Regions from separate parts of the Rhizobium sp. BK491 genome, predicted to be linked through region 2. Evidence: riboswitches for the same ligand, from Rfam matches in the RefSeq annotation. Region 2 holds a riboswitch; each other region holds the start of a gene.
The links. Region 2 has a riboswitch for cobalamin ahead of FHX05_RS11435 (aromatic ring-hydroxylating dioxygenase subunit alpha). Riboswitches for the same ligand answer to the same signal wherever they lie in the genome.

Region 1 (4,184 bases), on a different contig from region 2:
TCTCGATCTTGGAGACGATCGGGTGGATCGAAGAGGTCGAGTGGTTGATATAGGAGATCGAGCCCGTCGGCGGCACGGCCTGCAGGTTCTGGTTATAGAGCCCGCCTTCCATCACGGCTTTCTTGAGTTCCAGCCAATCTTCCTGGGTCGGAACGGCAATGCCGGCCTTTTCGAAGATCTCCGCGACACGTTCGGTCGCAGGCTTCCATTCCTGGTTCGTATATTTGTCGAAATATTCGCCGGAGGCGTATTTCGAATTCTCGAAGCCCTTGAAGCTCTGGCCTCGCTCGACCGCAAGCAGGTTCGAGCCGCGAATGGCGTGGTAGGTCACCGTATAGAAATAGATATTGGTGAAATCGACGCCTTCTTCCGAACCGTAGAAAATGCGCTCGCGGGCGAGATAGCCGTGCAGGTTCATCTGGCCGAGGCCGATCGCATGGCTTTCGTCATTGCCCTTCTCGATCGACGGTACGGAGGAGATATGGCTCATGTCGGAGACAGCCGTCAGCGCGCGGATCGACATTTCGATCGTCTTGCCGAAATCGGGGCTGTCCATCGCGGCAGCAATGTTGAGCGAGCCGAGATTGCAGGAGATGTCCTTGCCCATATGCTTGTAGGCGAGGTCGTCGTTGTATTCGCTGGCTTCGCTGACCTGCAGGATTTCAGAGCAGAGATTGCTCATGGTGATGCGGCCGGCAACCGGATTGGCGCGGTTCACCGTGTCCTCGAACATGATGTAGGGGTAGCCGCTCTCGAACTGGATTTCGGCGATCACCTGGAAGAATTCGCGCGCCTTGATCTTCTTCTTGCGGATGCGGCTGTCGCCCACCATCTCGCGATACTTCTCCGTCACCGAGATTTCGGTAAACGGCACGCCGTAGACGCGCTCCACGTCGTAGGGCGAGAAGAGATACATATCCTCGTTGTTCTTCGCGAGCTCGAAGGTGATGTCCGGAATGACCACGCCGAGCGACAGTGTCTTGATGCGGATCTTCTCGTCGGCATTTTCTCGCTTGGTATCGAGGAAGCGCATGATGTCCGGGTGGTGGGCGTTCAGATAGACGGCGCCCGCCCCCTGCCGCGCGCCAAGCTGGTTGGCATAGGAGAAGGAATCTTCCAGCAGCTTCATGACGGGAATGATGCCGGACGACTGGTTCTCGATGTGCTTGATCGGCGCACCGGCCTCACGGATGTTGGTGAGCGATAGCGCCACGCCTCCGCCGCGTTTCGAAAGCTGCAGAGCCGAGTTAATGGCGCGGCCAATCGATTCCATATTGTCTTCGACACGCAGCAGGAAGCAGGAGACCAGCTCTCCGCGCTGCTTCTTGCCGGCATTGAGGAAGGTCGGCGTTGCCGGCTGGAACCGGCCGGAGATGATCTCGTCGACCAGATCGCGGGCAAGTTGCTCGCTGCCCTGCGCCAGCGTCAGCGCGACCATGCAGATGCGGTCTTCATAACGCTCGAGATAACGTTTTCCGTCGAAGGTCTTCAGCGTGTAGCTGGTGTAGTATTTGAAGGCGCCGAGGAAAGTCGGGAAACGGAACTTCTTCGCATAGGCGTGATCGAAGAGATCGCGCACGAAATTGAAGGAATATTGGTCGAGCACCTCCTGCTCATAATAACCTTCCGTCACCAGATAATCGAGCTTTTCCCTAAGGTTATGGAAAAAGACCGTGTTCTGGTTAACGTGCTGCAGGAAGTATTGCTTCGCCGCCATGCGATCCTTGTCGAGCTGGATTTTTCCGTGCTCGTCATAGAGGTTCAGCATGGCGTTCAGGGCGTGATAATCCAAGGCCGTCTCCGGGGCCTTTGCCGGGCGGTCATTCGCGGGAGCAGGAAAAGTGCTCTGCGTTTTTTCGCCTGCATCCCGCGACAAAGAAGAGCTTAGCGTGTCCAAAATCGTTCCAATCCGTGTCTGACATTGGCGACATCCTCATCCGTGCCCAGAAGTTCGAACCGATAGAGATACGGTACCTGGCATCTGGCAGAGATGATGTCGCCGGCGATCCCATAGGTCGCGCCGAAGTTGCTGTTGCCCGCGGCGATGACCCCGCGGATGTTCGAACGGTTGCCCGCATCGTTGAGGAAGCGGATCACCTGCTTGGGCACGGCCCCCTTGCCGCCTTCGCCGCAATAGGTCGGGACGATCAGGACGTAGGGCGAGGTCGCACGAAACTCGTCGCCCGCGGCAAGCGGGATACGAGCAGCCGGCAATGCGAGCTTGACAACGAAGCGATGGGTATTTTCCGACCGGCTGGAGAAATAGACGATCTCGCCCACGGCCCGGATCCTTAAGCGAGGGTGCTGATCATGTCGGGACGGAAGCCGGCCCAATGCAGTTTACCGGCGACAACAACCGGAACCTGACGATAGCCGAGACCTTGCACCAGCTCATAGGCGGCGGCATCGGTCGATACGTCGACGATGGTGTAGTCGATGCCTTGGCGATCAAGCGCGCGGGTGGTTGCCGTGCACTGGACACAGGCGGGTTTGCTGTAGACGGTAATGCTCATGAGGTATCCTCGTATGGATGGGCACAGAAAATCGCTCGGGCATCGGATGATGCCCGCTCGGCGGGTGAAAAGTGGAGGTAAGCCTAGCCGGCGGCCGGACGCATTTCAGCGGCCGTCATTCGCGCGGGCGACTATGAATACTCAATAACATGGACTTCACCCCGAAGTTATTCATGCGGGGTCTTCAAGGAAGCGATGACGGCGATCCTGCCGCATGAACCATCGCTCGCCAGTCGGACACCCCGCCCGTGGACGTTGTTGCTCAAGGCAGGTCTCCTGGCTCGCGGGTCATAACATTCGTCCTGCCTTCCCAAGACACAAGGCCCCAGTGACGTCATCAAACGAATGCTCGCCGCTCACAGTTGCGGGGGCAGCTCCGGCTTGGCAATCATCATGCTCGCCGACCGGATTCCCATCTTAGCCTCCAATCCTTGCGAATCAGAAGAACCTCGAACACTATATATAGTATCCTCGGTTAAAATTGCGTCAACTGCTTCGACAGCCTCAATCGGATTTCCATGTTGATGGATGTCGACCATCGCACCCAACGCAGAGACTTGGGACTGGCCAAAAACAGGCTGGAGCCTTTCAATTGACGTTGCTTTCGCGGATGCGGTCGGCGAGATCGAGAAAATTCTGGCGCATGCGTCGCAATGTGAAATCGAGACCGAACAACCGGCCCGTTTCGCTAAATCCCATCGACTGGGCAGCCTCGGAAGTCTGAAGAGTGCTGAACGCGGCGTCGAAAGCCGCGTCGCCTGCCGAAAGCACATCCGGATCGATTTCACCACCGGCACGCAACGCCCGGCCGCATGCCTCCGCAAAGCGGGCCTGTGCCTCCAGCATTCCGCCTGCCTGCGGCCCGATCGCTTCGACAATCGCCGGCGGGAAAGGTGTTTCCACGATGTGGCTGAGATAGGTCATGTCGTTGCGGATGCGCCAGAGCGAACGGGGAATGGCCTCCGAAATTCCCTGTCGTGTCAGCCAGAAGGCGCGCTCGCGCTGCGCGTCGCTCAAAAGCGCTTCTGTCGCCATCAAGGACTGACGCAGGGCGATATTTGCCTCGGTGGCCGATACCGGCTCCCCCTTTTCGACGCCGGCTGCGAGCCTTCGCAAGATCTGCGCCATGACATCGAGTGCCGACCCGAAGCGATCCAAAACCATGGTCCGCGAGCGCGTCGGCAGGATGAACAGGCTGGCGAGCACGCCGACGACACCGCCCAGGGTAATTTCGGCGATGCGATCGATCACGAAAATCTCGACGGGAACGGCGGCGGAATGTGTCAGCATGACGATCGCGGCCGTCAGTCCGGCATTGCGCAGACGAGGCACGCGCACCGCCACGAAACTTGAAACGCCGACGACGCAGATCAGTGCAATGCCAATCGCAAACGGCTCCTGCGGCGTGACGAATACCGCAATACCTCCGAGCACGGCGCCTGCAACTGTCGCAACCAGCCGGTCGAAAGCCGCTCCGGCGGTCGCGCCCACCGACGCCTGCATGACGATCAGTACCGTGAAGACGGCCCAATAGCCCTGCTGGAGATGGAGATGCTGTGAAATGGCATAGGTGATCGTGCACGCGATCATGACCCTTAGCGCCTGCAGCGCCGCGCGTTTGGTCTGAATCAGCGATGTTTTGGGTTTCGACGGCGGCTGGCTTTGACGAAT
Region 2 (4,184 bases):
GTCCACATGATCGGCGCTGGTGGCGCTGATCTTGCCAGAAGTATTGGCGCTCGGCGCGGCAAGGGGGCGATCAAAGGCGCGGATCAGCTCGCCGGCAAAGCCCTGGGGCACGCGGATGCCGACCGTGTCGAGGCCGGCGGTTGCCAGCGGATGGATGCCGCTATCGGGCTGGAGCGGCAGCACCAGCGTCAGCGGCCCGGGCCAGAAGGCTTCCGCGAGCTTGCGCGAGATGGGGTCGAAGATCGCATAGCGCTCGGCCATGGCGAGATCGCTCATATGGCAGATCAGCGGATTGAAGCGCGGCCGGCCCTTCGTCTCATAGATCCGGGTAATGGCGGCGGGATTAGTGGCATCGGCGGCAAGGCCGTAGACCGTCTCTGTCGGCAGCCCGATCGGCAGACCCTCGGCAAGGGTCGCCGTCGCCACTTCTATTGCCGTTTGCGGATGTTCGAGAATGTCTATGTGTCGTGCCATGGCCTGCCTGCTTGCAGTTCAGGCCGTTTCTATGCTCTTCGAGTTTTCGGATCAATCGTCAAAGCTGGCGAATGATGTCGCGGAGCTGCTCGTTGCGGGCGCCGAGGAGAAGAACATTGCGGATGGCGATCTGCGGATCGTGGGTGTGGAACAACACTCCGTTGCCTCTGACATCGCGGTTGATCGTCAGCTTCTTGTCTTCGGCTTCCTTGTCCGGATGGATGGCGACAGCGAAATACATCCGCGAATATTTGAGGCTGATGTCTTCGAAGAAGTTCGCTTCCTGGCCGATCCGGGCAAAGAAATTGGCGATATAGAAAGCCCAGTTCACGTCCTCATAATGCGCGAACTGCGTCCGCGCCGCGGTAACGTGGCAATAGCCGAGATGCGGCGTGTCCTTCAGCGTGTGATGAAAGATGAGCTTCGGAAAGCGGATGGACCTATGGAAATTGTTGAGCCGGTCATGGGTCTTCTCGCCGGCGTCCCTGAGCTTCAGCGCCGTGCGTTCGGCCACCTGTTCGTGGGTGAGGTATTCCCGCTCTTCCGCCAGCCAATGCGGCCTGTTGCGGTTGATACGGCCGGTACGCAGGAATTCGGTATACCCCGTCGATATCGGCTGTGCCGGTTCGGGCTCGGCGGGCTTCCCAGCGTCGAAATATCTGAGTTTGGCCATGCCGGATCTCGCTATAAAACTCTTTGGTGACATGATGAACCACGAAGCTTGAGCCGAGCTTGATCGTGCCGGATTGAAGGCGCCCCGATAGCGGCTCCGTTGGCGCTTTCTGCCGCCCAATTATTCCCCTGATTACCCGCCATTCGCTGACCTGTCGCAATCAGGATAAAGCGTCATTGGCGGAATGGATATGCGATGCTTTGACCATCTCCGATGCAAGCGCCCAAGTAATTGAATTGCCTGTCAATATTCTCACGCCATACAACCGTCCTATCGTCCGGTTTTACCTGTCGTCAAATTCGAAGCCGATGTCGCATTGCAGCGCAGCGGCAGACGCGGCCGAGAGCTATGATGATATCAATCTCAAGGTGCCGCCTGCTAGGGAGACGGAGAATTGGGAAGCCGGTCAAAATCCGGCGCTGCCCCCGCAACGGTGGTGGAGTGAGGCATGGCGGATAAAGCCACTGGGCCGATTGGTCTGGGAAGGTGCCATGGGGTCCTGGCAACAGGGCCGCTCCAGAGCCCGGAAACCAGCCTTGGGCACATATGGTTTACTGACCGCGGCGGGCGGTCGGGGGATTGCTTTCGGCCGTTCCCAACGGCCTTGCATGTCCTCTGCTCGTCTTCCGGTATTGCGCAAGGATAGGCAAATGGATATCGGCAGCAAAGTTCTGCGGCAACTGAAGAACCACCGGACGGGTTTCAGCCTGGAGCAACCCTTCTACACTGATCCGGAATACTTCAAGCTCGACATGGAGACGATCTACTATCGCGACTGGCTGTTCATCGGCCATGATTGCGAAGTGCCGCGTGCGGGCAATTACTTCACCGTTCAGATCGGTGATTATCCCGTCGTCATCGTCCGTGGCCGCGATCAGGTCATCCGCGCCTTCCACAATAGCTGCCGCCACCGCGGCTCGCGCGTCTGCACGACCGAGCGCGGATCGTCGGCAAAGCTCGTCTGCCCGTATCACCAGTGGACTTACGAACTCGACGGCTCGCTGCTCTTTGCCCGACAGATGGCAGAGGATTTCGATAAGAGCCAGTATTCGCTGAAGCCGGTTCACTGCGAAAGTGTCGGCGGCTACATCTTCATCTGCCTCGCGCAGAACGCTCCCGATTTCGCACCGGTTCGCGCCACGATCGAGCCCTACATGGCCCCGCATCGTATCAGCGAAGCCAAGGTCGCCTTCCAGAGCACCATTATCGAGAAGGGCAACTGGAAGCTCGTCTGGGAAAATAACCGCGAGTGTTATCATTGCGCGGCCAATCACCCCGAACTGTGCCGCACCTTCCCGGAAGCGCCGACCGTGACGGGAGTACAGGGCGCGATGAACGATCCCGTCATCACCGAGCACTGGGCGCGCTGCGAAGCCGCGGGTCTGCCGAGCGAATTCAAGATCTCTCCTGACGGACAGTTCCGCACCGCTCGCATGCCACTGATCGAAGGCGCCGAAAGCTACACCATGTCCGGCCAGAATGCCGTCAGGCGGCCGCTCTCGCCCGACGTGACGATCAACGGCATCGGCACCATGCTGCTCTTCCACTATCCGACGACATGGAACCACATGCTCGGCGACCACGCGATTTCCTTCCGTGTCCTGCCGATCAGCGCCGAGGAAACCGCCGTCACCACGAAGTGGCTCGTTCACAAGGATGCGGTCGAAGGCGTCGACTACAATCTCGAGGAATTGACGCACGTCTGGACCGAAACCAACGATCAGGACCGCCGCATCGTCGAGGAAAATGCCTTCGGCATCCGCTCGCCTGCCTATGAGCCCGGTCCCTATTCGGAAATCCATGAAGGCGGCGTCATGCAGTTCGTCGAATGGTACACGACTTTCATGATCAACCGGCTGCAAGGCGACCAGGCCAAGCTGTCGGCAGTTGCCTGAGCATGAACATGGCCGTCTCCCTTCCGCATCGCCATCTCGACCAAATGCAGCCTTGGAGCGACAGGCAGCATCTGCTCGAATGTCTCTCAGTCACGCCCGAAGCGCCCGATGTGATGACCTTCACCTTCGGGTCCGACAAGGACAACTGGTTCCGCTATCTGCCGGGCCAGTTCGTGACGCTGGAGCTGCCGGCGGCTCCGGAGCCGGTCATGCGCACCTATACGCTGTCGTCCACGCCGTCACGGCCCTTCTCGGTCGCCGTGACGGTGAAGGCGCAGAAAGATAGCATCGGCACGCGCTGGATGTTCGAGAACCTGAAGCCGGGCATGCGCATCAAGGCTTTCGGCCCGCTCGGCGATTTCAGCCACATCCGTCATCCGGGCGAGAAATATCTCTTCGTCTCGGCCGGCTCCGGCATCACGCCGATGATGTCGATGACGCGGTATATGTCGGACATAGCACCACTGTCTGACATTACTTTCGTCAATTGCTCGCGCAGCCCGACGGACATCATCTTCCGCTCCGAGCTCGAATATCTCGCCCGCTTCATGCCGAACCTCGATCTCGGCTTCATCGTCGAAGGCTGCGGCCGCACCGATCTCTGGTCGGGGCTGAAGGGCCGCATCGACAAGGCGAAGATCGGCCTGCTGGCGCCCGATTTCATGGATCGCACCATCTTCTGCTGCGGCCCGGAAGTCTTCATGGATGCCGTGCGCTCGATGCTCGAAGCGCATGGCTTCGACATGTCACGCTACCATCAGGAAAGCTTCCAGCCAGCGAATGCGGCGACACCGCTTGCGGAAGTCTCTGACGATGCTTCCGGCGAGGCGGCGACCACGATCCGCTTCACGATGGCGGGCAAGGATGTGGCCTGTGCGGCGGGCCAGACCGTGCTTCAGGCGGCGCGGGGCGCCGGCGTGCGCATCGGTGCAGCCTGCGAATCCGGCCTCTGCGGCACATGCCGGGTCATGAAGCTTTCGGGCGAAGTCGAGATGAGCCACAATGGCGGCATCCTCGATGATGAGATCGACGAGGGTTACATCCTCGCCTGCTGCTCGCGCCCGAAGACGGATGTGCAGATCGAGGCCTAGAGCCGGATGATTTTAGGTCTATTCGACCTAAAATCTGAATCCGCTCTAGCA
Region 3 (4,184 bases), on a different contig from region 2:
CCGAAACGACGACGGGTGTCAGGGTCACGATCGAATAGCTGCCGATGATCAGCTCGAAGGCGTAGAAGGCGCCGGTGAGCGGCGCGTTGAAAGCGGCGGCGATGGCGCCGGCCGCGCCGCAGCCGACGAGCATGCGCAGATCCGCGCGGCGCATCTGCATCTTGTAGCCGAATTTGGAGGCGATGCCGGCGGCAATCTGTGTGTAACCTGCTTCAAGCCCGACAGAGGCGCCGAATCCATTCGAGATCAGGTTCTGCACGGCAACGATGATACTGTCGGTGAGCGACATGCGACCGCCGTGCAGCGCATTGGCTTCGATCGGATCGACCATCGGCTTTTTGCGTGTGCGGGACAATATGTAGAGCAGGATGCCGAGAATGATGCCGCCTGCGATTGGTGCGATGAACACTACCGATTTGTCCCGAATTGCCATCGCCGCCGAACTCAAGCGTTCGTAGTCGGTTATGCCATAGATGACGCTGTGAAGTTTGCGCGAGATATAGCTCATCGCCGTGACCGCACAGCCGGATACTATGCCTACCAGCGCTCCGGCGAAGACAAGTCCCAATTCGCCACGGCGCAGCAATGCCCTGAAGCGACCGAGATCGAATAGGGCCGAGAAGACGCCGAGGCGTCGCGGTTGGAATTTCTGCAGCATGGGAAACGGACGATACGTTTTACTCGAATGTGAGAGCTTACCCTCTATAAACTCCTAACATCAAAGAAATACGGCAAAAAAGCCGCTGGTTTCATGAGAATTTTCCGCCGATTTCGCAATCGGGACGGCGCAGGTCGCATCCATGCCCTTGATTGACTTGACGTAAGTGAAAGCCTAATCATTGCCGGCATAACGAATGGTTCCCGAGCGGCGATCTGCCGCATGGGATGAAAAGGGAATGTGAAGGGACGGACCCAATTCGGGCGTTCTCATCACAGCCGACCCCGCGACTGTAGAGCGGTCAGGGTCTTTCATTCGGTTCGAAGCCTGTTCTGTCGATGGTTCGCATGGGGCGAACGGGGCGGGACAGGCTCAAGTCGAAAAAGCCACTGGCGTGGCATCATGATTAACCGGGGCTGGACGCCTCTTATTCTACGAATCGTCCGCCTTTTCATGATGCATTGCCGGGAAGGCGAGAAAGACCCGCTTGTGCACGATTGGGGGCGACCGGTTTCGGTCTGCCCCCGTCGCGGCGCCTTATCCGCGAGCCAGGAGACCTGCCATGCGTGCCGGGCACAGAGCCTGTTCTGGGACGTAAGTTCCGCTGCCAGCACGGAGGTTGTCATGGCGCAAGACGAGTTTTCGGCGTGTAGGCGCCCGTTTTCCGGTTCCAGCGATGTGCTGCCCACCCTCGCTTCCGCGTGGGAGCGGGCATAGCGTATGTCGTCTTCGACTTCCCGAGCAGTCTTCGTCCTTGGGGGCGCGCGTTCCGGCAAATCCAGGTTTGCCGAATCCCTGGTTTTGGACACTGGTCTTGAACGTCACTATGTGGCGACAGGGCAGGCATGGGATGAGGAGATGCGCGAGCGCATCGCAAAGCATCGTGCCGACCGCGGCGATCTCTGGCAGACGCATGAGGAGCCGATCGATCTTGTCGGGCAGCTTGCCGCCATCGATGCCGAGGGGCGAGCCGTGCTTGTCGACTGCCTGACGCTATGGGTCACCAATTTGATGATGGCCGAGCGTGACATGGCGGCGGAATTTGCCGCCCTGACCGCCTTTCTGCCGACCGCACGATCGAGGCTCGTTCTCGTCTCCAACGAGGTGGGCTTGGGAATCGTGCCGGAAAATCGCATGGCGCGCGCGTTTCGCGATCATGCCGGCCGTCTGCACCAAATGGTCGCAGCGGCGAGTGCCGAAGTTTATTTTATCGCAGCGGGCCTGCCGCTGAAAATGAAGGGTTGATGCATATGAACCAGGAAAAGATTCCCGCCACCGTCATCACCGGCTTCCTCGGAGCCGGCAAGACGACGATGATCCGCAACCTCCTGCAGAATGCCGGCGGCAAGAAGATCGCGCTCATCATCAACGAATTCGGCGATCTCGGTGTCGATGGCGACGTGCTGAAGGGCTGCGGCGCGGAGAACTGCACCGAAGACGATATCATCGAGCTGACCAATGGCTGCATCTGCTGCACCGTGGCCGACGATTTCATCCCCACGATGACGAAGCTTCTAGAGCGCGATGCGCGCCCGGATCACATCGTCATCGAAACGTCAGGCCTTGCTCTGCCGCAGCCGCTGGTCGCTGCCTTCAACTGGCCCGACATCCGCACCCACGTCACCGTCGATGGCGTCATCACCGTGGTCGATAGTGCCGCCGTTGCTGCCGGCCGTTTCGCTGACAATCATGACGCTGTCGAAGCCGCTCGCGTCGAGGATGATTCGCTCGACCACGAAAGCCCCATCGAAGAGCTTTTCGAGGACCAGCTGACCTGCGCCGATCTGATCGTGCTCAATAAGACCGACCTGATCGATATCGACGGTCTCGGCCGCGTCCGCGCCGAGGTTGCCTCGCGCACGGTCCGCAAGCCGACGATCATCGAAGCGAAGAACGGCGATGTGCCGGCCGCCATCCTGCTCGGCCTCGGAATCGGCACGGAAGACGATATTGTCAACCGCAAATCCCATCACGAGCTGGAGCATGAGGACGGCACGCCGCACGATCACGACGAGTTCGACAGCTTCGTCGTCGAGCTTGGCCCGATCGCCGATCCGGTGGCTTTCGTCGATGCGCTGAAGGGCGTGATTGCGGAGCATGACGTGCTGCGCCTCAAGGGCTTTGTCGATGTCCCCGGCAAGCCCATGCGCCTGCAGGTGCAGGCCGTCGGCAGCCGCATCGACACCTATTTCGATCGCCCCTGGACACCGGGCGAAGCTCGCGCGACCCGGCTCGTGGTGATCGGTCTGCACGAGATGGACGAGACGATCGTGCGCAAGGCGATCGAGGCGCTGGCCTAAGGGAAATCCATGCATCTCCTCCTGGCACAGAAGGGAACGATCAGCGACGGCGAGGAGGCGATCGACCTTGGGCAGTCGCCCGGCGATATCCTCTTTCTGTCGGCTGCCGATACCGAGCTTGCGGCGATTGCCGCGGCGCATGGTGAGGGCGACCGTTCCCTTCGGCTTGCAAGCCTGATGAGCCTCAAGCATCCGATGTCCGTCGATACCTATGTCGACAGGACAGCGCGGCATGCGAAGCTCATCATCGTGCGGGCGCTGGGAGGGGCGAGTTACTTCCATTATGCTCTGGAAGCGCTGCATGCCTGCGCGGCGCGCCAGGGCGCCTTGATTGCGGTGCTGCCGGGGGATTCGAAGCCGGATCCTGGGCTGACGCCATTCTCCAACGTTGCGCTCGATGATCTCAACGCGCTCTGGTCCTATCTGATCGAGGGCGGGGAAGCGAATTCCCGGGCGTTTCTTGTCTATGCAGAGGCGATGCTCACGGGCGCTGAGAAGCCTATGCCTGCTGCACCCCTGATGAAGGCCGGGATATGGTGGCCGGGCAGGGGCGTGATCGGCGTCGAGGAGTGGAGGGGGCTCGAAATCGAATGGAGAGCTTGCCCCTCACCCCAGCCCTCTCCCCGTATTGACGGGGAGAGGGGGCATATCGAGGCCACGGCTCCCCCTTCGCCCCGCTTGCGGGGAGAAGGTGCCCGGAGGGCGGATGAGGGGCAAGACTCTCCTTTGAAGCAGTCGTCGGACGCCGACATCGCTTTCGAACAGGTGGTGACCCCTGCAGGATTCGACCCCCCGACGGTTGCCGTTTCTTTCTACCGCGCGCTGGTTCAGAGCGGTGAAACCAGACCCGTCGAGGCCATGATAGAGGCCCTCATTGCCGAGGGCATGCGGCCGTTGCCGGTCTTTGCCTATAGCCTGAAGGACGCCGTGTCCGTCGGCATTCTCGAAAGCGTCTTTACCGAGCTGAAACCGGGCGTGGTCATCAACGCCACCGGCTTTGCCGTTTCGGCGCCGGGCGCGGATCGTCAGGCGACGGTACTGGAAACGGGCGACGCCGTGGTTCTGCAGGCCATCTTCTCGGCTTCATCGAAGGAGGCGTGGGAGGCATCCTCGCAGGGGCTTTCGGCGCGCGATCTCGGCATGAATGTCGCATTGCCCGAAGTGGATGGGCGCGTTCTCGCCCGAGCCGTGTCCTTCAAGGCGGCCGCCCGCTATGACGAGAGGGT

Region 1: it holds a riboswitch for cobalamin, as region 2 does, so the genes downstream of both, nrdH (glutaredoxin-like protein NrdH) here and FHX05_RS11435 (aromatic ring-hydroxylating dioxygenase subunit alpha) in region 2, are expected to answer to the same signal.
Region 3: it holds a riboswitch for cobalamin, as region 2 does, so the genes downstream of both, cobU (bifunctional adenosylcobinamide kinase/adenosylcobinamide-phosphate guanylyltransferase) here and FHX05_RS11435 (aromatic ring-hydroxylating dioxygenase subunit alpha) in region 2, are expected to answer to the same signal.

The regions. Positions count from the first base shown of each region.
Region 1 is NZ_JACIAR010000003.1:653,397-657,580, reverse strand. It holds gene nrdE (class 1b ribonucleoside-diphosphate reductase subunit alpha) at 1-1,897, opposite strand, end outside; gene nrdI (class Ib ribonucleoside-diphosphate reductase assembly flavoprotein NrdI) at 1,885-2,280, opposite strand; gene nrdH (glutaredoxin-like protein NrdH) at 2,292-2,513, opposite strand; cobalamin riboswitch at 2,762-2,980, opposite strand; gene FHX05_RS17460 (FUSC family protein) at 3,102-4,184, opposite strand, start outside.
Region 2 is NZ_JACIAR010000002.1:736,101-740,284, forward strand. It holds gene FHX05_RS11425 (L-threonylcarbamoyladenylate synthase) at 1-474, opposite strand, end outside; gene FHX05_RS11430 (DUF6656 family protein) at 533-1,147, opposite strand; cobalamin riboswitch at 1,497-1,701, shown strand; gene FHX05_RS11435 (aromatic ring-hydroxylating dioxygenase subunit alpha) at 1,798-3,042, shown strand; gene FHX05_RS11440 (hybrid-cluster NAD(P)-dependent oxidoreductase) at 3,045-4,133, shown strand.
Region 3 is NZ_JACIAR010000001.1:596,471-600,654, reverse strand. It holds gene FHX05_RS03015 (chloride channel protein) at 1-658, opposite strand, end outside; cobalamin riboswitch at 839-1,238, shown strand; gene cobU (bifunctional adenosylcobinamide kinase/adenosylcobinamide-phosphate guanylyltransferase) at 1,379-1,903, shown strand; gene cobW (cobalamin biosynthesis protein CobW) at 1,909-2,958, shown strand; gene cobN (cobaltochelatase subunit CobN) at 2,968-4,184, shown strand, end outside.